Regions from separate parts of the Selenomonas sp. FOBRC9 genome, predicted to be linked through region 4. Evidence: riboswitches for the same ligand, from Rfam matches in the RefSeq annotation. Region 4 holds a riboswitch; each other region holds the start of a gene.
The links. Region 4 has a riboswitch for cobalamin ahead of HMPREF1147_RS09270 (TonB-dependent siderophore receptor). Riboswitches for the same ligand answer to the same signal wherever they lie in the genome.
Positions count from the first base shown of each region.

Region 1: another riboswitch for cobalamin. It lies ahead of HMPREF1147_RS03830 (autotransporter outer membrane beta-barrel domain-containing protein); the one in region 4 lies ahead of HMPREF1147_RS09270 (TonB-dependent siderophore receptor).
Region 2: another riboswitch for cobalamin. It lies ahead of nikB (nickel ABC transporter permease); the one in region 4 lies ahead of HMPREF1147_RS09270 (TonB-dependent siderophore receptor).
Region 3: another riboswitch for cobalamin. It lies ahead of HMPREF1147_RS08265 (methylmalonyl-CoA mutase family protein); the one in region 4 lies ahead of HMPREF1147_RS09270 (TonB-dependent siderophore receptor).

Region 1 covers NZ_ALJR01000015.1:238-4,585, forward strand. The annotation lists partial or broken gene HMPREF1147_RS03830 (autotransporter outer membrane beta-barrel domain-containing protein) at 1-2,238, opposite strand, end outside; cobalamin riboswitch at 2,438-2,615, opposite strand; gene HMPREF1147_RS03835 (O-acetylhomoserine aminocarboxypropyltransferase/cysteine synthase family protein) at 2,802-4,091, opposite strand; gene HMPREF1147_RS12360 (hypothetical protein) at 4,311-4,348, shown strand, end outside.
Region 2 covers NZ_ALJR01000005.1:58,616-62,963, reverse strand. The annotation lists gene nikC (nickel transporter permease) at 1-740, opposite strand, end outside; gene nikB (nickel ABC transporter permease) at 737-1,681, opposite strand; cobalamin riboswitch at 1,831-2,028, opposite strand; gene HMPREF1147_RS02040 (MATE family efflux transporter) at 2,143-3,498, opposite strand; gene purD (phosphoribosylamine--glycine ligase) at 3,686-4,348, opposite strand, start outside.
Region 3 covers NZ_ALJR01000032.1:5,611-9,958, reverse strand. The annotation lists gene HMPREF1147_RS08265 (methylmalonyl-CoA mutase family protein) at 1-1,608, opposite strand, end outside; cobalamin riboswitch at 2,024-2,251, opposite strand; gene HMPREF1147_RS08260 (G5 and 3D domain-containing protein) at 2,339-3,148, opposite strand; gene HMPREF1147_RS08255 (TatD family hydrolase) at 3,341-4,126, opposite strand; gene metG (methionine--tRNA ligase) at 4,123-4,348, opposite strand, start outside.
Region 4 covers NZ_ALJR01000039.1:87,843-92,190, forward strand. The annotation lists gene HMPREF1147_RS09270 (TonB-dependent siderophore receptor) at 1-2,007, opposite strand, end outside; cobalamin riboswitch at 2,269-2,441, opposite strand; gene HMPREF1147_RS09275 (metallophosphoesterase) at 3,014-4,333, opposite strand.

The DNA of each region.
Region 1 (4,348 bases), on a different contig from region 4:
CTTATAGTCGACACCGTTCAGATGGGTGTAGATCAGCTCGGCCTGCGGCTCGATAAAGCCGCCGCCCTTGTACTTGATGCGTTTTCCATACTCCGCAGAGAGCGTTTCCGCCCATGTATGGCAGTCGCCGCGCACGATGTCTCCGCTCGTATTATAAACGCTGTATTCCGTGCCGAGTCTGCCGACCTTTGCGATGAGATCAACATAGTCGCCGCTTTTTCCCGTCCATGTGCCGTAGATGCCGAGGTTTCCCTCTTTGCTCTTACCGCTGCCGTTTGCAAATCCTGCGCTGCCCTTCATATAGCTTGCCGCAAGACCGACGCGCCACTGCGGAGATACCTGCCGGTCATGACCGACCTGTACCGTATGATAGTTCATATGGAAGTTCGTATTGTCCTTATCGCTGCTAGTCTTGCCGCGGTAAAAACGTACCCATGTCCCCGTCTGCTCCGGCGATAGGCGCAGATCACCCATGCGCTTCATGAGGTCGTTGGCTTCCGCACGGAATGCCATTGCAGACGCTGCCATCGCGGATTTTGCGCTGCTCATGATGAGTGTTTCTTTTGGTCCGTAAGTGATGCGGTTTTCATCCGGAACCGCTGCGCCGAGCATCGCCTGTCCCGTTGCGTCGTCATAGGACAACATGCGCCGCGCCCATGGCGTAATCGCGCCTTCGGCAATCTCCGCCTTGCCCGTGATGTTCTTCTCGCCGCTCTTATATCCTTCGTAGTAGAATTTATGTGCGAGCGATTCGAGCGCTTCTTTATATTTCGATGTGTCGAGCCCGTTGCCGGAGGTGCGCAGGGTGACACCGCTGCCTGCGGCGGCATTTTTAACGACAAAATCCCCGCCGACAAGCGTCGTGGCATCCGGCGCCGTGCGGTCATAGCAGACATTGGTAAATCCATCATAGTGGTTGATCGTGATGGAGCGTGCATCCTTTTGGAAGATCCTGCCCGCATGGTCGGCATCCACACCGCCATGGAGCGAGCGCAGCTTACTGCCGCTGAACCCCGCACGCGTGGGAATCATCGCGCCCCACTCTTCGTTCACCCATTTCGCACCGTTTTGCAGATACAGGTTAAGCCCCGTCGCTTCACGAATTGCCTTCTTGTCCGGCTCGTTTTTCCCTTGCTCTTTGTAATTATCCAGCACAATGCCCGTAAATATGGAGTCGGCGGTCGTCAGTCCCACATTGATCCGCGTCGGCGTATTGCCGAATGTAGTAGCCGTTCCCTCTCTGTCAATGAGCCCAATGTTGCCGTAGATCTCCGTCTTGCGGCTGCCTGCGCCGACGACGTTGCCGTCCTTGTCGAGCTTTACATTCATATTGACAGTTGCTTCCTCGGCATTGATCGCAAAATGGGGAAGATTATGCTCCTTATTGATTTTGATTCTGCCGCCGCCGCCAATCGTTACCGTGGAACGCGTTCCCGCACGGACGCCACTGCCGTCGGATTCGACGTCAACGTCACCCGTCACCGTGATATTGCCGCCCTGTGTATCTCCATCATAATTGAGCATCGCGGAAATACCGCTGACATAGTAGTGGGAGAGGAAGTTCTCGCCATGGCTGCCGAGACTCTGCTGTGTCGGCACCTTGACGCGAATTTTCGCATTTCCGTCAATGTAAACATGACCATGGTTCAGTGTGCCGATGCCGCAGGTCACAGCGGGATCACGGTCGCCGGAGCCGTCCGGCGCTTTCAAAAAATTGCTCGAGATATTAACGTCCACATCGCCGTTCACGCGCACAGTTTTCGCGTCGGAAGAGCCGGAGATGATCCCGTAGGAATCGTCCGCATTTGTATGTGAGGTACGGTCAACATTGACAATGACTTTCTTCGCCGTAATCGTGACGTCATGAAGTCCGTTATAGTAATTGGGATCCGCCTTATAGCCGCGCCCCTTATAACTCTGAATGCCAAGGTTCTCCTTTGAATTGAGCGTAAGCGTCACGCCGGGTGCATTGACATTGACATCTGCGCTATTTCCTGTGATGGATTTCGTATTTATCGTGCTGTCTTTTGTAAATGTGTAGCTCTTTGTTGCGCCATCCCAGACGTTGAATTTTGCAAAATCACTTGAAAATTTATATGCGGGTTTCCCGTCAATTTGTCCCTTAGTGAACGTAGTTCCTGTCTGCTCCTCCGCCGACGCCGTTCCGCACGCACTAACCCCCATCAGCGCCATAAGTACCAGTACCGCAAGTCTCCGATCTCTTTTTTCAAATTTCACGTTTTTTCTTCCTCCCGAACAATCAATACTATGTGAAAAAATGCACATGTGTTCTTGTTAATATTCCGCGTTTTCCTCCTCTCCGAACGTATCCCCGGCGAGCGGTACAAAAAAAGCCTCTGCCAAAAGAGGCAGAAGCATATGAATGGAACGGCAATACAGCCGTATATGAATCTCCTCCCTGTCGCTCGCAGGTGGTAACGGTGACTTCTGAACAGGCAGGTCTTCTGACTCCAAATCATCGCGCGGCTGCGTCTTCCCGGGGGATTGCCCAGTGACCATATGCAGCTGCGCTCCTTGATACAGCGGCGGGACCGTGTCGGATTTGCACCGACTTCCCTATGAATCCTTACGGAACCTGTTCGTCTGTGTAGTTTTGTGAATTTCAGGCGACATTATATCATCATTTTACAATAGAATCAATATATGGGACAATATTTTATTGAAAAAATCATGAATATCATTCACAACCTCAATTTATCATAAGTATAAAAATTCCCCCTACATTAAATGCAGGGGGATTAAATATTTACTTCACATAATTCAGTGGCGAACCGAATGCCTCACACAGCGTCGAGCGCCGCGCTGACGTCGGCGAGGAGGTCGTCGATGTGCTCGATGCCGACGGAGAGCCGCACGGTGCCGGCGTTGATGCCGGATGCCGCGAGCTCCTCCGCGCTCATCTGCGAGTGCGTCGTGGTCGCGGGGTGGATGACGAGCGACTTCACATCCGCGACGTTCGCGAGGATGGAGAACAGCTCGAGTTTATCGATGAAGCGGTACGCCTCCTCTTGTCCCCCCTTGATGTCAAAGGTAAAGATGGAGATGCCGCCGTGCGGGAAGTACCGCTCGTAGAGGGCATGATCCGGATGCGAGGGCAGCGCAGGGTGGTTGACCTTCGTGACCTTCGGGTGTTTGCTGAGGAAGTCGACGAGTTTCAGCGCGTTCTGCGTGTGCCGCTCCACGCGCAGGGAGAGCGTCTCGAGCCCGTGGATGAAGTGGAACGCGTGGGTCGGCGAGATGGTTGCGCCCGTGTCGCGCAGGAGCAGCGCGCGGATGTAGACGATGAAGGCGACCGCGCCGAGGGCATCGGCAAAGCTGAGACCGTGATAGCTCGCGTTCGGCTCGGTGATATGAGGGAACCGCCCCGATGCCTTCCAGTCGAACTTACCGCTGTCGACGATGACGCCGCCGAGCGCCGCGCCGTGTCCGCCGATGAACTTTGTCGCCGAATGCACAACGATATCCGCGCCGTGCTCGATGGGGCGCAGGAGGTACGGCGTCGCGAACGTGTTGTCGATGACGACGGGGATGCCGTTTTTGTGCGCGATCTCGGCGATCGCCTCGATGTCGACGAGATCGGCGTTCGGATTGCCGACGGTCTCGATGTAGACGCATTTCGTATTCGGACGGATCGCCGCCTCATACGCCGCCGCGCCGCCTTTCGGATCGACAAAGGTGACGTCGATGCCCCACTCCTTGACCGTGTGCTTCAGGAGGTTGAACGAGCCGCCGTAGATGGTCTGCTGGGAGACGATATGGTCTCCCGCGTGAGCGAGCCCCTGGATCGTCGCCGTGACCGCCGCCGCCCCCGAGGCAAAGGCGAGCGCCGCCGCACCGCCCTCAAGCGCCGCGATGCGTTTCTCAAAGATATCCTGCGTGGGGTTCATGAGGCGCCCGTAGATGTTGCCGGGGTCGCGCAGGGCAAACCGATCCGCCGCGTGCTGCGCATTGCGGAACACATAGGAGGTCGTCTGATAGATGGGGACGGCGCGCGCGTCCGTCGCTGGATCGGGCTGCTCCTGTCCGACGCGGACCTGGAGGGTTTCGAAACGGTACTTCTTGTCACTCATGAGGGGGTTCCCCTTTCCTTTGTAGAGACCCTATTTCATACTTAATAGATATGTTATATTATACTCCTGTGATATTACGTTGTCAACATGAAAAACAGTGTATTGCGCGGGGCTTATATCGCCGCTCGACATCCACCTTGCGAAAAAAGCAGGGCTTAAAAATCGCTGCAGCGGACGCCCGGGCGGCACGCAAGGCGCATGGGAAGCAAACCGTAAATTATGGCAAAAGGAATCTTTGCAGTGCGGATTTCGAGCAA
Region 2 (4,348 bases), on a different contig from region 4:
ACGATCGCCGCACCCGGGAACATCATGAGCCACGGCGCCGTCTGGAGCGACTGACGCCCCTCGTTCAGCATGAGTCCCCACTCCGGTGTCGGCGGCTGTGCGCCGAAACCGAGGAACGAGAGTCCCGCGAGCTCCATCATCATCGCGCCGATGTCCATCGCCGCCGTGACGAGCACGATGGGGATGATATTCGGCACGACATGGCGAATGAGCATATCGCGCGGCCGCGTGCCGCTCGTGATCGCGGCCGAGATATAGTCCTGCTGGCGAATCTTCAGCGCGACGGAGCGCGCGAGACGCGCGTATTTCGTCCATCCGACCGCAACGAGCGCGAGAATCGCGTTGACGATGCTCCCGCCCATCATACCGGCAATCGCGATCGCAAGCACGATGCCCGGGAACGCAAGGAACATGTCGGCCAGTCGCATGATGACCGTATCCACCTTGCCCCCGACGTAGCCGGAGACGACACCGATCAGCGAGCCGACACCCGCGATGAGGATGACGACCGTGAGCGCCATAAAGATGGAGATACGGGCACCGTAGATGACACGAGTGAAGAGATCACGCCCGAGTTTATCCGTGCCGAACCAATGCTCGGCGGACGGCGGCAGGAATGCATTTTGCATCACGGACGCATACGGATCCTCCGTCAAAATGAACGGAACGAGGAGCGCGACCAAAAAGATGATGCCCGCCATAATCGAGTATCTGCGCAGAATTTTGGCATCCTTGCTCATGCTTTCGCCCCCTTCTTCAAGCGCGGGTCAAGATAGGCGTAGGAAATATCCACAATAAAGTTGACCAGCATGTAGAGGACGGCGATCCACAACACGAAGCCTTCGAGCAGCGGATAGTCGCGCATCTCGATCGCACGTACGGCAAGACGCCCCATGCCCGGCCACGAGAAGACGATCTCGATGACTGCCACGCCGCCGAGCAGCCAGCCGACCGCAAGACCGAGCAGCGTGATGAGCGGCAGGCACGCATTTGGGAGCACATGGCGCCACAGGATGCGCTGCGTCGAGAGCCCGCGTGCACGTGCGCCAACGACGTAGTCCTGTCCCAGCTCCTCAAGAATCGCCGTACGCACTTGACGCGTATACTTCGACGACAGGAGAATCGCGATCGTGAGCGCAGGCAAGACCATCCGATCCGGCGTCACTTCGCCGCCCGCAATCGGGAACAGCCCCAGTTTCAGACCAAAGACAAAGAGAAGAATAAGTCCGACCCAAAAACTTGGCATCGAAACGCCCAGAAACGTAATTCCTCGAATCAGATAGTCCGGCCAGCGGTTCCGATACACGGCGGCAAGAATCCCGCACGGCACGGAGATGACGAGCATCATCACAAGCGCAGTACCCGCGAGTACGAGCGTGCCGGGCAGCGCCTGAGCGAGTTTATCCACAACGGGGATCTTCGCCGAATAGCTCTTCCCCATATCCCCGTGCAGCACGCCGTTCAGCCAACGGATATACTGCTCATGGAACGGCAGATCCAGCCCCAGCTCATGGCGCGTCTGCTCGATCGTCTCCTGCGAGACGATCGTATCGCCTGTCTCGAGAATCGCGTCCACCGGGTCGCCCGGCGCGAGAAATGTCAGGCTGAACGTCAGGAACGTCACGCCGAGCAACGTTAGAAGCATCTGCCCCAAACGCGTCAGCAAAAATTTGGCAGTCAAGTCTCCATCTCCTTTTTCCCTTTGCCTTCTTCACATAAAAACCGCCTGTCTCTGAAAAGACAGGCGGTCGAACGCACAAAAACAAGGTCATAAATACCCATACGGGTACCACAAACCGTGCATCCATCTCCCCATCTCTCGTGAGTCCATCAATGAATCCTATTGCAAGCAGGCTTTCCGGCTTGTAGATCCTCACGTTCTTCCGCCTTCCCGGTTGTCACCAGTGACTTTACAGGCACAGGCTCTGCGCCTGTGGAAGAACATTCCCTACATACGGCTGCGGGACAGCACGGGCATTGCACCCGTTTTCCTCTCATCGCTCGGAGACCTGCATATATTTTCATATCCCCCTGATACGAAAACATCTCTCCGACACTTGCAACGTTTTATGCAGTTTTATAGGATTATAGGCGTAGTATATCTACATACGACAGACTTGTCAAGAGATTCGTCCAGAATAATCATAAGTTATTATTGTTTATCGAAGCAACAAGGACATTCGGCGCATATTTCGCTCGGTATACACCGCGCAGGAGGAATGTAGCGCAGAGCGCGCGTATCGTCTGATCAAGTGCGAGGGAGAGCCACGCCCCTGCAAGTCCCATATTCATTTCGTGCAGGAACACATAGGTGATGATGGGGCGCAGGAACGTGATGCTGACAAAGGAATACGCTGCGACCTGCGTGGTCTTTCCGCTCGCGCGCAGGATGCCCGCGCAGATCATCTGATGCGCCTCCGGGAAACTGACCGCCGCGACATAGATGAGAATTATGCTGCCAAGTGCAAGCAACTCCGGATCGCTCGAATAGATACTGAAGATCTCCTCGCGGAACACGAAGGTCAGCAGGAACGCGACCGTCGAGAAGAAAAAGCCCCATGTAATGCCGATCCATACGAAACGCCGCCATGCATCCCGCTTTTCATCGTCGCGGTTATGTCCTGCGAGTACTGTGCTCGCTTTGCCAAGCCCCCCGCCGAAGCTGTAGTAAAAGTCGCAGAAATTCATCGCGATGGCGTGCACGGCATATGGAATCGTCCCAAGCTCGGCGACCATGCGCGTATAGACGACCATACCGATGCGCTCAAATCCCTGCTCGCTGAAGATGCCGCCAAATACGCCGAGGAACTCACGGAAATAATCACGCGTCGGCAGATAGCTCCCCTGTCCAAAGATGCCCCAGCGGAAGAGAACGCGCACGCTGAGGAGAAACGACCAAATAGAGCTGCCAATCGTACCGATGGCGGCGCCGAGCACCCCGAGGGCGGGAAAAGGCCCGATGCCATAGATGAGAAACGCGTTGAGGATGACGTTCAGCACGTTCCCCTGCAGATTGATGGAGAGCACGGTCATAGACTCGCCGCGCCCAAGCATAACCGCCTGCATCGTCGCCGAGAGCGATGTGATAAAGACAGCGGGCAGCGTCCACGATGCATAAAGCACTGCGTCAGCGATATAGTTTTCCTGTGCGCCCATCCATAGGAGGATGTCCTCGATATAGATAAAAAAGACAATATGCGCGATGCCGAGAACGACAACGACGAGTGACAAGGTCTTTTTCATCACATCGCCGTAGCTGTCGCTCTGTTGTCTGCCAAACCGCTCCGCAATGAGCAGAGTGACGGCGGCGGCAACGGAACGTGCCACGGTGAGGAGCACCATACGAGGCTGAGTAAAAATACTGACCGCCGCAATCGCAGCCGTGCCAAGCGAACCGACCATGATGATATCCGCGTTGCTCAGGAGGATCATAAAGACTCCCTCAAGCGCCGCAGGAATCCCCACACGCAGATAGATCTTGTCATACGACGTGACCATGTTATCCCCCCGAGAAAACCTCACAGTAACGCAGATTAGATTATCATAACTGATATTTACTGTCAATATATATTTATGCTCATATGATTATTTTATTTGTAAAAAGGAGGATGATATGACTGAACCGAAAAAAGACTGCGGCATCATACGTTTCAGCGTATATGCCGCAGTCTTTTTCGTATATAATTTACCGATGCAGCGCGCGATGCGCGATGTCTTTCCGATAGTACATGCCCTCAAAGGAAATTTTTTCTGTCGCCGCGTACGCCGCGCGTACGGCGGAGGAAATGTCCGCCCCCCTGCCGACGACGCCGAGCACGCGTCCGCCGTTCGTGACAATTTTTCCCTTCCGCTCGGCAGTCCCGGCGTGGAATACCAATGCGCCCGCATCCTCGGCGTCCGCGATGCCGTGAATCTCATGTCCCTTTTCATACTGCCCGGGGTAACCGCCCGCGGCGAGCACAACGCAGACCGCCGCACCGTCCTTCCACGCGATCGGCACGTCGGCGAGCCGCCCCTCGCAGCAGGCGCACATGATCTCGGCGAGGTTCCCGTCGAGGAGCGGCAGCACGACCTGCGTCTCGGGGTCGCCGAACCGTGCGTTGAACTCCACGACCTTCGGCCCTTCGGACGTAATCATGAGCCCCGCATAAAGGCAGCCGCGATAGGGGCAACCTTCCTTTGCCATCGCCGCGATCGTCGGTTTGAGAATTTCCTCAACCGCGCGTGCCGTCATCTCGGGCGTCATCACAGGCGCGGGTGCATATGTCCCCATACCGCCCGTATTGGGACCTTTGTCGCCGTCAAAGGCACGCTTATGATCCTGCGCGCTGATCATGGGACGGATCAC
Region 3 (4,348 bases), on a different contig from region 4:
GCTCCTGAGCGCTGTCAGCGCGTCTTTGCAGTGCTTCACATCAATGTCGGCGAGATATGCGTCGATATCGGCGGCACGCTGCTGTTTCAGCGCCACCGTATCCTCTTCGCGGCGGTCGAGCAGGGTCTCCGTCATGTTCGGATACATGTTGTTGCCGACGATGCGATCCTTGCGCACATCCGCCTTCTTGAAGCGGTCGGCAAGGATCTTCGCGATCTCTTCCTGCACATAGCCGCTCTTTAAGGCCTCGACGATCCCGCCTTTGCCCTCGATGGTCTGGAACTCCGCCCAGATGCGTTCTTTCATCTGCCGCGTCAGCGACTCGACCGCCCACGATCCGCCTGCGGGATCGATCGGCTGGAGCATCCCGAACTCCTCTTGGAGCATGATCTGGATGTTGCGCGCAATGCGCCGGGAGAATTCGTCGCCCTTACGGATCGGTTCGTCAAACGGTGCGCTCTCGAAGGAATCGATGCCGCCGACAACGCCCGAAAAGATCTCCGTCGTATTGCGGAGCATGTTGACGTACGGGTCGTAAACGGTCTTGAAGAAGAGCGCGGGGCGCGCGTGAATGCGCATCTTCTGCGATTCCGCGTTCCCGCCGAACGCCTTGACGATCTGCGCCCAAATCGGACGCACCGCGCGCAGTTTCGCAATCTGGAGGAAGAAGTTCGCGCCCATGGAGAACCCGAACATGATCTGCGACGCCGCGTCGTCAACCGTGAGCCCGCGCTCACAGAGCGCACGCAGATACGCCGTCGCCGTTGCGAGCGAGGAGGCAATCTCCTGCACGTCGTTCGCACCGCCGTTGCTGTAAACATCGCTGCGTACAAATACGGTTTTGACATGCGGCGCGTTCTTCACCGCCCATTTTGCCGCCGCCGCCATTGCATCATACTGTGCGCTGAGCGACGCGCCGATCTTGCCGCGTGCGGCGAGCTCGCCGATGGGGTCGGCGCCGATGACGCCGCGCACGCCCGACATATCCTCCCCTGCCGCACGGCGTGCCGCCGCGACGAGCGAGAGAATCGGCAGAGCCGCTGCGCCCGCGTAGACATAGAGCGGGAATTTGCCGAGATCGAGTCCCTCGAGCAGCGTGTGCATATCGTCGACTGTCGTCACACTCGTGCCGAGGTCACCGACATGTTCCGCCTCGCGCGCGTCGACGCCTTTGCGTGACGCACTGTCGAGGACGATGTGGTAGATGGTCGAGCCCTTGTCATTCTCATGGCGGAGCAGCTCGTTGTTCTCCTTGGGCAGGGTCTCGTCGCACGCCTGGGCAATGCCCCAGGGCTTTCCGATGTAGCCCGCCGCATCCACACCGCGCAGGAAGTCGCCCATCCCCGGCATAACGCTCTTGGGCAGGATTTCCTCCGTGTGCTTCTTCGTGTACATAGGCTCGAATGTGATGCCCTCGTAGGTTTTCGTGAACATCACCTTTTCGAACGGAGCTCCCTTGAGCAGAGCTTCGCACGCAGCTTTCCACTCCTCGTCGGTCGGCGGAGTGAATTCATCGAGCGGAACGTCGGGGAAATCCTCGACCTCAGCCGATTTCTTCAGAAGCTGCTGAAGTTCTTCGTCGCTTGAGCGCTCTTTTTCTTCCGGCATAGTACGTCCTCCTTTGTATGATAAGGGAAGCTGATGAACTCAAACTTCTCTTAAAAAACTGCGGTGAGGCAGTTTTTTTATAAAAAAAACACCCCGAGCTTCCACCCTCGGAGTGACCTCCATAACGGAGATAAATGAGAACTGAAAAGATGAGCAATGTTTCCCCAAGGGGTGTATACCGCCCCTTCATCCCGGGGAAATCGCTATGCACGGAAGCTCATCTTCCCATGCACACCGATCTCCTCGGGACATGCTCACGCACCGTATGGCAAGCGAAAAGCCCGCCCCACACGTTGTGCAGGACGGGCTTCCGATATCGTCACTCAGTTCTCATCTAATCCGATCTCTTGGCTGCGCCGGATTTTCGTTTTGAAGCGAACGATTCGTAATCCCCATCCCCATCACTCGTAGGTCAAACGGTGATTGTCAATCAGGCAGTTCTCCTGGCTTCAGTTCATCGCTCGCCTGCGCCTTCCCAAGGATGTTATCCCCAGTGACTGTAGATGTGTCCCATCTACCTTGCAGGTTCACTCGCTGTTACAGTGGCGTGACCGCTCCGGCTTATACCGGATTCCCTATTAAGTTCGGTTGATGTCCGCATATATGCGACGCATCTCCCTACACCTGATCCAATCCATATGAAGTTTTTATCGTACGATAGTATAGTAGCACTGATGAACGCTCTTGTCAATAAAAAATCGCGCGATTTTTGTGTCGCGCGAAAATTTTATTATTCGAGTACGTAGACCTCGACGTTGCGCCGTCCAAATTGGATTGCTTCGTCGTAGCTCTCCATGCAGAGATCAATTTTTTGTCCGACGATGGCGCCGCCCGTATCCGCGGCGATCGCCTCGCCGTAGCCCGGGATGTAGAGGCGCGATCCGAGCGGGATCACGTTCGGATCGACCGCGACGACACCGCGCCGCGCCGGGATGCCGCTGGCCGTGATGCCGCTGCCGCCGCCGTCGCTCGGCAGGTATGCCGAGGCATGCATGGTATATGCCGCACGGTAGCGCGGGATGCCGCGGCTGACACGCTCTGCCTCGCGTTCACGTGCGCGGCGGGCTTCGGCTGCCTCCGGCTTTTCCGTCAGCATAATCGCAAGATGTTCCGTGACAGGGGCATCCACACCCGGTGCCGCGTCGATCTCGTTCATATTATAGCCGTACTCCGCCATGACGTCGCCGACCGTGCGGCTGCTCGTCATGACCTCCTGCGTATCACCCCAAAACGAAATTGTCACAGGCACCGCACGGCGCACTTCGATTTCGGTGCGGCGCCGGTCCTCGCTTCGAAACACCTCGTAGGTGTCCTTCTCACCGAGTTTTACGCCGAGTTTGGCAAAAATATCCTTGGGTTTCGTCTGTACCGTCATATCGGTGAGGGTCTGCCCGTCAACATGCACGCTGACGCGGTGCATGTTCTTCGGAAAGCCGTTCATCGTGAATCCACTCGAGAGCAGCATCATGCCGCCGAGCATGGCACAGAGCATCGTGTTTTTCTTAGTTTGAATGAAATTCCCTACTGATTTCAAACGCATAGAATGCCCCCTTTGTTTGAAAGCATTTTCCCACTTTAAGCTGAATTTTTCATGAAGAATGGGACGTGGATACGAATTGATAGCGTTTTTCTGTTCTTGCTCTCCACAACCTAGGATTTTCTTCCCAATACAAAAGCCCCGCACCACCGTTTTTGCAGCGACGCAGGACTTATAAATCAGACAAAACAATATTTAGTTGTTCAGTTTCGGATAAAGCCGCAGGGCGTTTTCCGTCGTGTAACGCGCGACCTCCTCGATACTCTCGCCGCGCACTTCTGCGATCTTTGCCGCCACATGAACGACGTAGGCGGGCTCGTTGCGCTTGCCGCGCAGTGGAACGGGTGCGAGGTAAGGGCTGTCCGTCTCGATGAGGAGGCGGTCGCGCGGTGCTTCGCGCACGATGTCGGGCAGCTTTGCCGCGTTCTTATAGGTGAGCGGGCCGTCAATGCCGATGTAAAAGCCCATCTTCCAGAGTTCCCGCGCCATCTCGAGACTGCCGGAGTAACAGTGCAGGACGCCCGTCAGTCCCTGCCCTTCCTCCTGTAAAATGCGCAGCGTATCGCCGTGTGCCTCTCGGTCATGGATGCAGACGGGGAGCTGTGCCTCACGCGCGAGATGCAGCTGCGCGGCGAAGAGTTCGCGCTGGGTAAGGCGACGGTCGGCATCCTTTTCCCAATAGTAATCGAGACCAATCTCGCCGATGGCGACGACCTTCGGATGCCGCGCCCACGCGAGGAGACGGTCGCGCATCTCATCCGTCAGCGGAGCGGCGTTCTCGGGGTGAATGCCGACAGCGGCGTAGAGTGCGGGATGTGTCTCGGCATCCGCCACGACCTGCGCGGACGCTTCCATGGAGTCCCCCATGCTGACGATGCGCGTCACGCCCGCCGCCGCCGCGCGGACGATTGTCTCCGACAGATCGTCCGCGAACTTCCCATCATAGAGATGCGCATGCGTGTCGATGAATGCGGCGCTCATATGATTTCGATCCGCGGGAAGAGCTGCTCTGCTGTGCCGACCGTGTGACCGTCCGCGACGCGCCCCCAATGCGCGATGTCCGCGAGCTGCACCGCGTCAAAATCATCCGCAAAACCGAGCTGCGCATGGATGCGCCGCGCGGTCACGGGCATGAACGGCGCAATGAGGATGCTCGTGATGTGGAGCGCTTCGACGAGATGATAGAGTACGGAGTCGAGTTGC
Region 4 (4,348 bases):
ATCGAGATCGAATTTCTTCCAGTGGAAATTCGTCTGCAGCTCAAAGCCATGCGCCTTGCCGCGCATATCATTGAAGTACGAGCTGTAGTTCAGGCCGGCACGATAGAGGTAAAGCATGCGCTGCGTGTCGCGCCAGAAGTACGTGAGCGTCGTCCGATTGTCCGCGCCGAGGAACTTTCCGTCCCAAATCGCACTGCAGTCAAACTGCTTGCCGTACTCCGGCTGTGGGAATTTCGCACCGCTTCCCTTATAGTCTATTGGAGCCGGCATGATGCCCGCGCCGTCGCCCGCGATCTCGTACATGTTGAGCAGTCGGAAGTAGGTGCCGCCCGTCATGCGCATCGTGAAATGATCGCTAAACTCCTTTTTCAATGCGAGCTGCCAGGTCACCTTGGAATCCACCTGATTGTCCTTCGGATGAACCCAATGATACGTTTTTGCAGGATTGAAACGGCCGAACTGACTGTAGCCCACAATTTCCGAGCGATTGTAGCGGATGGCGGGCGTCAGCTGCCATGTCCTCTTCTTGTCGAGCGTGATTGTATCCTGCAGCTGGACGTTGAAGATGTTCTGATCGAACTGATTGCGCATCTGTGCCCAGAGGTTCCCGATGCCCGCCTGCACGTCGTCGATGACCTCGTTGAGTCCGTCACCATCGATATTCATGCGCTCGTGAGAGTAGTTCATTTGAAAGTCGAGCATGTTGTTCTTGCTGAGCTCGTAGGTTCCGTCCACCTGTACGTTGTATTTCTTCGAACGGTAACGGCTCCACTCCCGCATGGGAACCTTGATCATAAAACGCAGACCGTCGTGAATATTCTCGGCACGGTAGTCCTTGCTCTGGGTGAGATAGTCGACCATCCAGCCCCATTCAAAGCGTTTTCCCATATATCGACGCTGCACGAGCAGCTCCTTTGCACTGATTGTCTGATGCCGTTTGTCGTATTTATAGAGATCGTATTTATCAACGAGGAGCCCCGGCGTAATCATATCGAAATAGCTTCGGTAGTCGACCCAAAGGCTGTCGGGCAGATGGCGATTGACGGTTTTATAGGTGCCCTTGACCATCCAGTTGTCATCCTGCCATTTGATGAGGAGGTCGGAGTTGCTGTAGTCGTTGTACTTGCGGCGGCGCTCTGGGTCATCGGCAGCGGTCACCAAGCGACCGCCGTTGTCTTCGAGCCACTGGATGCAGGAATCTACATTATCCTGCCATGCGCCCGCGCCATTGGCGGCATCATAGGCGGCACGCTCTGCCGCTGTCATCCCCAAGAACTGCTTTAGTTCTGCCCGTGTTTCCACAATCTGTCTGCCAAGTCCGGTATTCGTGTAGAACTGATCTGCTGCGTAGCTGTGGTAGGGGAAGTCGCCTTCACGCGATTCATGGTTCAATCCAAAGAGGAGGCTGCCGTCGCCGACAGGGGCTGTGACCTCGACGGACGCCTTTTTGCCGCCGAATGAGCTTGGTCCGATCTCGGCAGAACCGTGTGCGCCCGTCGGCTTCTTCGTCACGACGTTGATGACGCCGCCGATGAATGTGCCTGCAAAGCGTGCGGGGATGTAGCCGCGATAGACCTCGATGCGCTCGACGTTGCTGACGGGGATGGTCGAGATGTCAACTGCCGCATCGCCGCCGAGGTTCGTCAGTACGCCGTCCACGAATACGCCGACCTGAGCCGCCGTCGAGCCGCGCACGGTCACGGTTGTATACTGTCCCTTCCCCTGCACCTCGCGCACATGTACGCCCGGCACCATCTTCAGGAAGTCGGGCAGCGTCTTTTGCTCCCCTTTGAACTCCTCGGGGCGGATGACGGTCACAGTGCCGGGGGAGAGAGTCTCCTCCCATACGGGGCGTTTTGCCTGAACCGTAACATCCTGCGTTGTATATATTCCCTGTGCATCCTCCGTTTGCCCCGAGTCTGCTGCGAATGCGGGATGCCCTGCCGCAGCGGCAAGCAGCATCCAGAGAACACCCGAGACCATCCTTTTGCTTACTTGCTTTGACATAAAAGAGCCTCCGTTCTTCTTTGCCGACCAACCGTATGCCGGCGTATCTTCAAAAAATGTGGACAATCCCCGTGCCATGCTTTCCTTCACTCCATGAAAAAATCCGCCTGTACCAACGAGCGCAGTCAGGCGGATGAACATCTATAGAAATCAGAAATCCGGCAGAATATATTCCTGCCAGAGATACGTCTGTATTTCGTCTTGGACGTAATCCCCTCCCCATCGCTCGCAGGTACTGATTCTTGATACAATTCAAAAATCAACGGTGATGTTGAAACAGGCAAGTCTCCTGGCTTAGATTCATCGCCGCGTCAAACCTTCCCGGATCTCTCCAGTGGCATATTTTGACGGACTCCTCTTACAGTGGCGGGACCGCTCCGGCTTTGACCGGATTCCTTTTGAAGTCTTGCGACACCTATTCCCTATCATATGCAATTTTTATGTTTATATTAGCATTATTGTTTTTTTTTTGTCAATAAGAGTTTTCAGGTTGCATTCATATTTAACGATAATAAAATACTTTATAATAAATAAGCAGGAAATCCGGCTGCGCAACAGCTAAATTTCCTGCTTCATTTCATGTACTGTAAGCTGCGCTGCAAACCCTAACACCCGAGATCGTCCGCCCCATTTTTGGCAATAAAATACCGGCGGAAAGCTGAACCTCTCCTAAATGCTGAAGTACGTAAAGCGCATACTTTACATAAATGACAGACCTCAGTCGGTACCCCGGCTTAGGATCGTCGCCCATTCATCCCTTTGTAAGAGGACTGCGATGAATAAACTCCCCTTCACGGCTGCGCTACAGCGTTGAAATCACATCAAACTTCCCCGTAAAGCTTTGCAGCAAGTCACAAAACACCTGATGTCCTTATTCAATTTTTACGATAAATAATATTCGGCAAATTCCTCCCGTTATATATAAATTTATCTTATTCTACCATAACGGTAAAGGAATGTCAATCCAATTATAAATTTTTACATACAATTCGTCAAGCCATATACTTCATTTCTCCACGCGCACGCGATCCATCTCCGTGCCGTCCGGGAGGAAGCACGCGATCTCGATGCTGTCCGCGCCGACCTCCATCGTGAGGTAGTTGTCGGTCTCGGGCTGCGGGAGCGTCACATCGTCCATCGCGTGATCCACCCACAGATTCGGATAGCGGACGTTGCCCGCGACACCCGTGAGGATGTAGAGCGGTCCCCTTTTGTCCGGCTGCTTCACGAATCCGTAGATATGTCCGCGGTTGCGATAGGTGTGCAAGTGCGCCGTATATACGATGTCTATGCCCAGTTCGTCAAACAGCGGCATCCATAGGTTCCCGTCCTCGCTGAATCCCTCCGTGCGCTCGGGACGCCCGTTGATTCGGTATTGCAGGACATCTTTGTGCATCATGACGATATTCCACTTTTTCCGGTGTGCTGCCATGTCGCGGCGGATCCATGCCTGCTGTTCCTCCACGAGCCCGGGGATAAAGTCGTCAAGCTCCTGCTGCATTGTATTGAGGACGATGTAATGGACGCTGCCGAAATCAAATGAGTAGTAGTACCGCTCGAACTGCGCGCTGCCGTTTGCGGGCACGTCGAAATAGTGCAGATACGCCTCCGGCAGACGTACCTTCCAATCACGGTTATACGTTTCATGATTGCCCATCACGGGGACGAAGGGCAGCGCGTGCAGCATGTCGGCGTCAAATCCCTCGAACCACGCCGCCCACTGCGAACGATCCTCTCCGTTGTCCACAAGGTCACCCATGTTGCAGTAGACGGCCGCATCACGGTTGCGCTCCCACGCGCCGCGCGCCACATTCTGCCAGTCCGTATAGTCGCTCGACTGTGAATCCGGGAAGATGATCATTTTATACGGTGCGTCCTCGGCAGGTGCCGCGAGCGGCATCCACGCCGTCGCAGCATCACCGGCGCGCACGCGGTATTCGTACGACGTGCCGGGCGTCAGCTCGTCAATCGCCGCTGCGTATTGATAGACGGTCACGCCGTCGTCTGTAAAGCCCGCATCGCGCACATCAAAAGAACGCGTCTCCGTCTGCCCCGCCGTGCGCAGCTCGACGACCTGATCCGCCGCAGGCGCGGGCATCTCCCACATGAGGACGCGCGCACGCCCCGTATCCTGCGTGACGATCTGCCGCAGATAATTTACGCGCAGCTCGGCAAAGAGTTTGCGCTCCGCTGTCTCCACAACCGTGCGCCCGCAGCCCGTCCCCAAAAAGAGCGCGCCGCTCGCAGCGAGAACGCCCGCCGCAGCCGCACCTTTGATAAAGGAGCGCCGACTCAAACGTCGCTCCGTCCGGTTATTTTCTCCCATCATAGTCCCCTTGAT